DNA from 2 places in the Gordonia sp. Swx-4 genome. Region 1 is predicted to be linked to the other one. Evidence: riboswitches for the same ligand, from Rfam matches in the RefSeq annotation. Region 1 holds a riboswitch; the other holds the start of a gene.
The links. Region 1 has a riboswitch for thiamine pyrophosphate ahead of thiC (phosphomethylpyrimidine synthase ThiC). Riboswitches for the same ligand answer to the same signal wherever they lie in the genome.
Positions count from the first base shown of each region.

Region 2: it holds a riboswitch for thiamine pyrophosphate, as region 1 does, so the genes downstream of both, thiO (glycine oxidase ThiO) here and thiC (phosphomethylpyrimidine synthase ThiC) in region 1, are expected to answer to the same signal.

Region 1 covers NZ_CP128197.1:598,985-603,085, reverse strand. Annotated here, with positions in the region: gene PWF70_RS02745 (PucR family transcriptional regulator) at 1-438, shown strand, start outside; gene PWF70_RS02740 (aldehyde dehydrogenase family protein) at 465-1,934, opposite strand; gene PWF70_RS02735 (GNAT family N-acetyltransferase) at 2,116-2,463, opposite strand; TPP riboswitch at 2,658-2,772, shown strand; gene thiC (phosphomethylpyrimidine synthase ThiC) at 2,764-4,101, shown strand, end outside.
Region 2 covers NZ_CP128197.1:4,763,634-4,767,734, reverse strand. Annotated here, with positions in the region: gene PWF70_RS21610 (NUDIX hydrolase) at 237-719, shown strand; gene PWF70_RS21605 (hypothetical protein) at 716-1,084, opposite strand; gene thiE (thiamine phosphate synthase) at 1,435-2,106, opposite strand; TPP riboswitch at 2,154-2,263, shown strand; gene thiO (glycine oxidase ThiO) at 2,257-3,321, shown strand; gene thiS (sulfur carrier protein ThiS) at 3,318-3,518, shown strand; gene PWF70_RS21585 (thiazole synthase) at 3,511-4,101, shown strand, end outside.

The DNA.
Region 1 (4,101 bases):
GCCGGGCGAGGCGGGACCGCCGTGATCGCCGAAACCGCCGTGAGCCTCCGCCAGGCCAGGGCCGCCCTCCACCTCGGCCCGACGCAGGAGACGGTCGTCGACTTCTCGGACACGGGTACCTTCTCGATGTTGTTCGGTGGACGGTCACCCGGCGAACTGTCCGCGATGTCGCGAATCGTCCTGGGACCACTCGAGGATTACGACGCCGCACACGGTTCGTCGGTGGATCTCGTCACCGCGCTACGGACCTGGCTCCGGAACGACGCACACATCGAGAGCGCCGCAAGGGAATTGGGCGTACACCGACACACCATGCGGAGTCGGATGGCCAAGGTCGGCCAACTCCTCGGCCGCGACCTCGACTCGGCCGAGGTCCGGGTCGAGCTGTGGATAGCGGTCAAAGCGCGCGAACTCCTCGACGTCCTCGAGACCGATTGACGCACGGTCGTCGGTGTCGACGGCCGTCAGATGCGCGGCGCGCCACCACGGAGGTAGACCGTGGTGGTGTGGGTGAAGAACTCGCGCGCCGAACGTCCCTGCTCTTTGGGCCCGTACCCGCTTTTCTTGGCTCCGCCGAACGGTACATGGGGATCGGCGCCCGCCGACTCCGAATTGACGTGCAGGATACCGACGTCGAGGTCGTCGACCGCCTCCAGTGCACGGGTGAGATCCTGCGTGAAAAGTGCAGCGGACAACCCGTACTCGCCGTCGCCGGCCACCCGGAACGCCTCGGAGACCGAGGGCACACGGACCACCGCCAGGACCGGACCGAAGAGCTCGTCGCGCCACACGTCGAGGTCCGTGGACGGTAGTTCCAGGATCGTCGGGGACAAGAAGTATCCGTCTTCGGGGATACCTACGGGCGGCTGGTCACCTCCGGTGAGCACGGTCGCACCCTGCTCGACTGCGCGAAGGATGCCGGCCCTGATGGTGTCACGAGCAGGGGCCGTGATCACCGGACCCATCTCGGTGGAGGGGTCCAAGGGATCACCGACGACCAGGTCGGCGGCGGCCGTGCTCAGTGCGGCGAGGAGTTCGTCGGCCACGGCCTCGGTGACGACGAGTCGCGATGTGGCCGTGCACTTCTGGCCCGAGGAGCGGAACGCTCCCAACAGGATCTGCTGGACCGCCAGGTCCAGGTCGGCGTCACCGAGGACGATCGCGGCGTTCTTGCCACCCATCTCGGCCTGCACCAGCACGCCGCGCGCGGCGCCGGCGGCCGCGATACCGCGTCCGACCCCCGTCGACCCGGTGAAGGTGATGGCGTCGATGCCGGTGTGATGGACGATGGCGTCGCCGATCTCACGGTCGCCGAACGTCAGGTTCACTACGCCGGCGGGGAGCCCGGCTTCGGTCAGGGCCTTCGCCAAACGGAACGCGAGCAGCGGAACGGTGCCGGCCGGCTTCCATACCACGGTGTTGCCGTAGACGAGGGCCGGCGCGATCTTCCACGCCGGGATCGCGATCGGGAAGTTGAACGGAGTGATGACACCGATGGTGCCGATCGGTTTGCGCGTCACCAGGATTCGCTCACCCTTGCGCGGTGACGAGTACACCTCGCCGGCCTCGCGGTCGCCGTCGGCGCCGTAGTAGCGGAGGATCTGCGCGGCGCGCCGCACCTCGCCGATACCCTCGGCGAGCGTCTTGCCCTCCTCGCGGGCGAGTTCCGCGCCCCATTCCTCGGCATTGCGCTCCAGGACGCCGGCAGCCTGCACGAGTACCCCACCGCGTTCGTGCGTGGACAGGCGTGACCACTCGGCCAGGCTGCGTCCGGCCGCGGTGACCGCGGCGTCGAGTTGGCGGATGCTCGCCCGACGCCCCACGGCCACGACGACGTTCGGGTCACCGGGACTGTCGCTGGTAAAGGGCGCGTCCTCGCCGTCGACCCATTGTCCGTCGATGAGGTTGTACAGGGACTCGACCGTCTCGGTCATCGTTCTCGCTTCCGTGGCAGCAGTCGGCCCGACAACCGGGCGGGATCACCGCCGAACAATACGTCCGCATCGGCACGCAAGGTCGTCGCCCGAGGGTACAAAACCTCGACCGCGGGTCACCCTGGCGTACAAGAACGCCAACGCCGGCAAGCGGCACCGCGGGCGCGCGGAAGCCGCCTGGTCACACCGGCGCGAGCTCGACGATCCCCGGGTGATGGTCGAGATAGTTCTTGGTGAACGAGCACACCGGCCGAAGCCGCGCGTTGCGCTCCCGGGCGAAGTGGATGACCGTCCGGGTGAGACGGGTGGCGAGCCCGTGACCGCTGTATTCGTCGTAGAGAACCGTGTGCAGAACGGTGATGGTGGTCTGACCGTCGACAGTCTCGATCGAGTAGCCGAGCACCCCGACGAGATCCCCCGCGACCCAGAGTTCGAACCTCTCGCGGTCGGGATTGTGCACCACCTGAGCGATCTGCTGCAGAATGGATCGCGCCGACTGCGGCGGCCGATGCCGGTTCTTGCGTAACACCTACATCTCCTCACGTGATCACTGTGGCGGGTCACCGGCAGGACGTCGCGGCTCGACGCAAGGGCCCCTGTGACTAGGGTCACACCCTACCTTACGGTTCCGTAACTGCCGAGACCTCCCGGTGATCCGGTGCAGTGAGCATCTGGGCGCATCGTCAGGTGTTGACCGACGTTGTAGGGTGGCGAACGCAACACAATCACACACGCGGGGGCTCTCACGATGACCGAGGGCTGAGATGGCGACGGGCGGTCGCCGACCGCTCGAACCTGTCCGGGTAATGCCGGCGTAGGGAGAACCATCATGGGCACACGTGTATCCACCGCACCCACCACTGCGACATTCACAGACGGCGGTCTGACCACCGGGCCGATCGAGGGCAGCTCCAAGCACTACCTCTCCGTCGATCACCTCCGTGTACCGCAGCGCCGAATCCACCTGACGAACGGTGAGCACCTCGACGTCTACGACACCTCCGGGCCGTACACCGACCCCGATGCCGTGATCGACGTGGAGCGCGGCCTGCCACCGACCCGGGACGCGTGGCACCGCCCGGAACCCGTCGACGGCGCGAGCACCCAACTCGCCTGGGCGCGAGCGGGGATCGTCACCGATGAGATGCGGTTCATCGCGGCACGGGAGGGCGTCGACCCCGACCTGGTCCGCTCCGAGGTGGCCATCGGCCGCGCCGTCATCCCGGCCAACCATCGTCATCCGGAGTCGGAGCCGATGATCATCGGCAAGCGGTTCGCGGTGAAGATCAATGCGAACATCGGCAATTCTGCGGTGCGCAGTTCGATCGCGGACGAGGTCGAGAAGATGGTGTGGGCCACCCGATGGGGCGCCGACACCATCATGGACCTGTCCACCGGCGCCGACATCCACACCACCCGGGAGTGGATTCTGCGCAACTCCCCCGTCCCCGTCGGGACCGTGCCGATCTACCAGGCCCTCGAGAAGGTGAACGGCGATCCCGTCGCTCTCACGTGGGAGATATACCGCGACACCGTGATCGAGCAGGCCGAGCAGGGTGTCGACTACATGACGGTGCATGCCGGAGTGCTTCTCCGCTATGTGCCGCTGACCGCCCGGCGGGTCACCGGCATCGTCTCGCGGGGCGGATCGATCATGGCCGCCTGGTGCCTGGCGCACCACGAAGAATCGTTCCTGTACACGCACTTCGACGAACTGTGCGAGATCTTCCGCCGCTACGACATCACCTTCTCCCTCGGCGACGGACTGCGTCCGGGGTCGATCGCCGACGCCAACGACGAGGCCCAGTTCGCCGAACTGCGCACCCTCGGCGAACTGACCTCCATCGCGAAATCCCATGGCGTGCAGGTGATGATCGAGGGCCCGGGACACATCCCGATGCACAAGATCGTCGAGAACGTGCGTCTCGAAGAAGAACTCTGCGAGGAGGCGCCGTTCTATACGCTCGGCCCCCTCGCCACCGACATCGCACCCGCCTACGACCACATCACCTCCGCGATCGGCGCGGCGATGATCGCCCAGGCGGGCACGGCCATGCTCTGCTACGTGACACCCAAGGAGCACCTCGGGCTGCCCGACCGGGACGACGTGAAGGTCGGCGTCATCACCTACAAGATCGCGGCCCACTCGGCGGATCTCGCGAAGGGA
Region 2 (4,101 bases), 1.0 Mb from region 1:
GTGGCCGCTCGGTCGCCGGTCCCCGTTCCGGCTCCCGCGACCTATAAGAAGAAATGACTCATCGGGGTCATCGCTCACCGGGTCGTGCGTGTTTCAGCCTATGCCATCGGGGAGGGTTCCTCCGGGCATCGCCGTCGCCACGCCGACGGGTTCGTGATCGCCCTGGCAGGTCGCGCGTGTCTCACTTACGGTGGAGGAAATCCGGCGATCGGCTCGTCGGGCGGCAAGGAGGCGTGGTGCGCGGAGACGGCGACGGCTGGCTGATCGATCCCGACGGTTCACGGTATTGGGGTGTTCACGGCGCGGCGGGTCTGCTGCTCCGGGCGCCGCTGACCGACGGCGCGACCGGCGTTCTGCTCCAGCATCGCGCCGCGTGGTCGCACCAGGGCGGCACCTGGGCCCTGCCCGGCGGTGCGCGCGACTCCCACGAGGGCGCCATCGACACCGCGATGCGGGAAGCCGAGGAGGAAGCCGGCATCGACAGCGCCGACCTTCGTGTCGTCGCCGCCGTCGTCACCCACGAGTCACCGGGCGGCTGGACCTACACGACGGTCATCGCCGAGACCGATGCGCCGGTCCGCACGGTCGCCAACTTCGAGTCGACGGAACTGCGCTGGGTCGAAGAACAGCACGTCGATCAGCTCCCGCTGCATCCGGCGTTCGGCCGGGCCTGGCCCACCCTGCGCGAGCGGATCGCCGCACTCGACCCGCAGGGTTAGGGGCTGAGCAGCCGGTTGGCGCCGGAGATCAGCGCGGCGATGTTCGCCTCGTCCCCGGTCCTGCCCTCGCCGAAGGCCCACGCCTGCCGACCGTTGTTCTCACACAGCAGGAACGTGGCGATCGCCCCGTCGACCTCGCGCTGGTGCAGCCGCAGGATCTGAACGGGTGCGCCGAGGTCGTACAGGATCGACGTCATCGCGCCGAGCGGTCCGGCGGCGACAGCGCTGCACGACATGAGGCGATCGGCGATCGCGATGGTCGCGCGGCATTCGACGAGGTCCTGCCGCGCCGGTGCGACCGACCACGATCCGAGCCGGATGGCTCCGTTGCCCGCGTACTCGTCGGTGAAGTGTTGCCAGCTCATCCCGATGGCCTCCTCGCGCATACCCGCGGGCAGCGGACGGCCGAAGTGTTCGGTGATGGGATCTCCCGACGGCGCGGTCGTGTGCCCGTGTCGTGAGAAGGATGGGTGAGGCAGATGAAGAAGGTGCATCTCGAAAGCCGATTTCGGTCGAAGAACGGATGACCGACAAGAGCGTGCAACCGACCCGCAGCGGGGGGTCGGTCAGAATCAGACCCCGCTGCGGCGGGTTACGAGCGCGCTCTTGATGCACATCATGATCGGTCCAGGCTAGACCGCGGTGTCCGGATCAGGCAAACGGATTCCGCCTCGGCAGTCCACTCTGACAACCGACCCTGAGGACCACCCCTGGGCTACCACCGGCCGAGGAGGTCGGCGGCCGCGGCAGCGGGATCGGTGGCGGCGGTGATCGCCCGCACCACGACGATCCGGCGGGCACCTGCGGCGGTCACCTCCGGCACCCGCGGGGCGTCGATGCCGCCGATGGCGAACCACGGCTTGCCGGGCGCGGCGCCGGCGGTCGTCGTCACCAGGTCGAGGCCGGCAGCACTGCGACCAGGCTTGGTGGGCGTGGTCCAGCACGGGCCGACGCAGAAGTAGTCGACGTCGGGGTCGGCGGTTGCGGCCGCGGCCTGCTCGCGGTCGTGGGTGGACGCCCCGATGATCGTGTCGGGGCCGACGATCCGGCGCGCCACCTCCGGCGGCAGGTCGCCCTGTCCGACGTGGAGGACGTCGGCGCCCGAGAGAGCGGCGATGTCCGCGCGGTCGTTGACCGCCAGCAACGCGCCATGGGCGTCGACGACGCCCCGCAGCGCGGCGAGGATCTCGAGCTCCTCACGGGCCTCGAGCGTGCCGAACTTCTTCTCGCCCGCCGACCCCTTGTCGCGTAGCTGCACGATGTCGACGCCGCCGGCGAGGGCGGAGCCGACGAAGTCGAGCAGGTCGCCGCGCTCGCGTCGCGCGTCGGTGCACAGATAGAGCCGGGCGGAATCAAGGCGGCGGCGCGATTCGGAAGCAGTCGTCACGGCGACCAGGCTAGCCCTGCGTCGACCGGCCGGGCGTAGGGTGGACCGCGAGAACACACGGGAGCCCGGGCAGGCGGGCTGAGAGTGCGGACCCCTCCGCAGACCGTCGAACCTGATCCGGGTCATTCCGGCGAAGGAAGGTGATCTGGCTTGAGCAACACCCCAGCACGACTCGACCGTGCGCTCACCGTCGTCGGCGGTGGCGTGATCGGTCTGACCTGTGCGCTCGCCGCCGCCGACGCCGGCTGGCAGGTGTTCGTCGTCGACGCCGGTCACGACGAGCGGGCCTCATGGGTTGCGGGCGGGATGCTCGGCTCGCTGGGCGAGGGACATCCGGGGGAGGAGGCCGCGCTCGCGCTGTCGGTCGAATCGGTGCGGCGCTGGCCGACGCTGGTGAAGCGGCTCGCCGACCCCGCGATCGTGACGGCCACCGACTCCCTGTTCGTCGCCGGTTCGGCAGCCGACGCCGAGTACCTGCGCCATCTCGCCGACTTCGTCTGGGCCAATCAGCCGCGCACCGACGCCACGCTCAGCACGGTGACGGGTCGTGAGATCCGTTCCCTGGAGCCGTCGTTGAGTTCGCGGCTCGTCGGCGGCTACCGGGCGGTCGGGGAGTGGTCGATCGACAACCGACGGCTGCTGGCGACCCTGCGCAGCGCCGGGGCCGCGGTCGGGGTGCGGTTCATGGATGCACGGGTGGAGAGCCTCGCCGACGTCCGCGAACAGGCCGGCCCGCGAGATCAGATCCTCCTCGCCGCCGGACTCGCCACGGCGGCACTGCTTCCCGAGGTGCCCCTCCACGCGGCCAAGGGGGAGATCCTCCGCTTGCGTCGGACACGGTGGTCGGTTCCGCCGCCCGGGCACGTGGTCCGGGCCCGGCTCCACGGCCGGGCGGTCTACCTGGTCCCGCGCGAGGACGGGATCGTGGTCGGCGCAACGCAATACGAGGCCGGTGACTTCGGCGACCGCACTCCGCAGGCAGGTGGCGTCGCCGATCTGCTCGCCGACGCGATCGAGGTCATGCCGGGACTGCGCACCTACGAACTGACCGAGGCGGGCGCCGGACTACGGCCGTGCACCGCCGACGGACTGCCGATCGTGGAGCGGATCGACGACCGTACAGTGGTCGCGACCGGCCACGGCCGCAACGGCATCGTTCTCGCACCGGGCACGGCGGACAGGGTGCTCGGGATTCTGGAAGGAGCATCCGCGTGACCATCACCGTGAACGGAGAGAACCTCGACGTGGGCGACGACGAGTCGGTGAAGGATGTCGTCACCCGCCTCGGACTGCCTGACCGCGGGATCGCGGTGGCCGTCGACGGCGCAGTCGTACCGCGAGGACGATGGTCGGAACACACGATGACCTCGGGAGCCGTAGTGGAGATCGTGACGGCGGTGCAAGGTGGCTGAGTCCGGCATCATCGACGGCGCAGACGTTTCCGAGGCAGACCCGCTTCGGATCGCCGGCCGCGAGTTCTCCTCCCGCCTCATCACCGGAACCGGTGGCGCGACGAATCTCGCGTCCCTCGAGCGTGCACTCGTCGCGTCGGGTACCGAACTCACGACCGTCGCCGTGCGTCGCGTCGACGCCGCGTCGGGGACGGGGGTGTTCGACCTGCTGCGCCGCCTGGACATCGCGGTCCTGCCCAACACCGCCGGATGCCACACCACCGCCGAGGCGGTGCTCACCGCGCAGTTGGCCCGCGAGGCGTTCGAGACGAACTGGGTGAAGCTCGAGGTGGTGGCCGATGAACGCACCCTGATGCCGGATGCCGTCGAACTCGTCGACGCCGCAGCCGCATTGGTGGCGGACGGATTCGTCGTGCTCGCCTACACCAACGACGACCCGGTCCTCGCTGCGCGACTCGCCGACCTCGGCGTCGCCGCGGTCATGCCACTCGGCTCACCGATCGGGACCGGACTCGGAATCCTCAACCCGCACAACATCGAGATGATCATCGACCACTGTTCCACGGCCTTCGACGATCCCCTC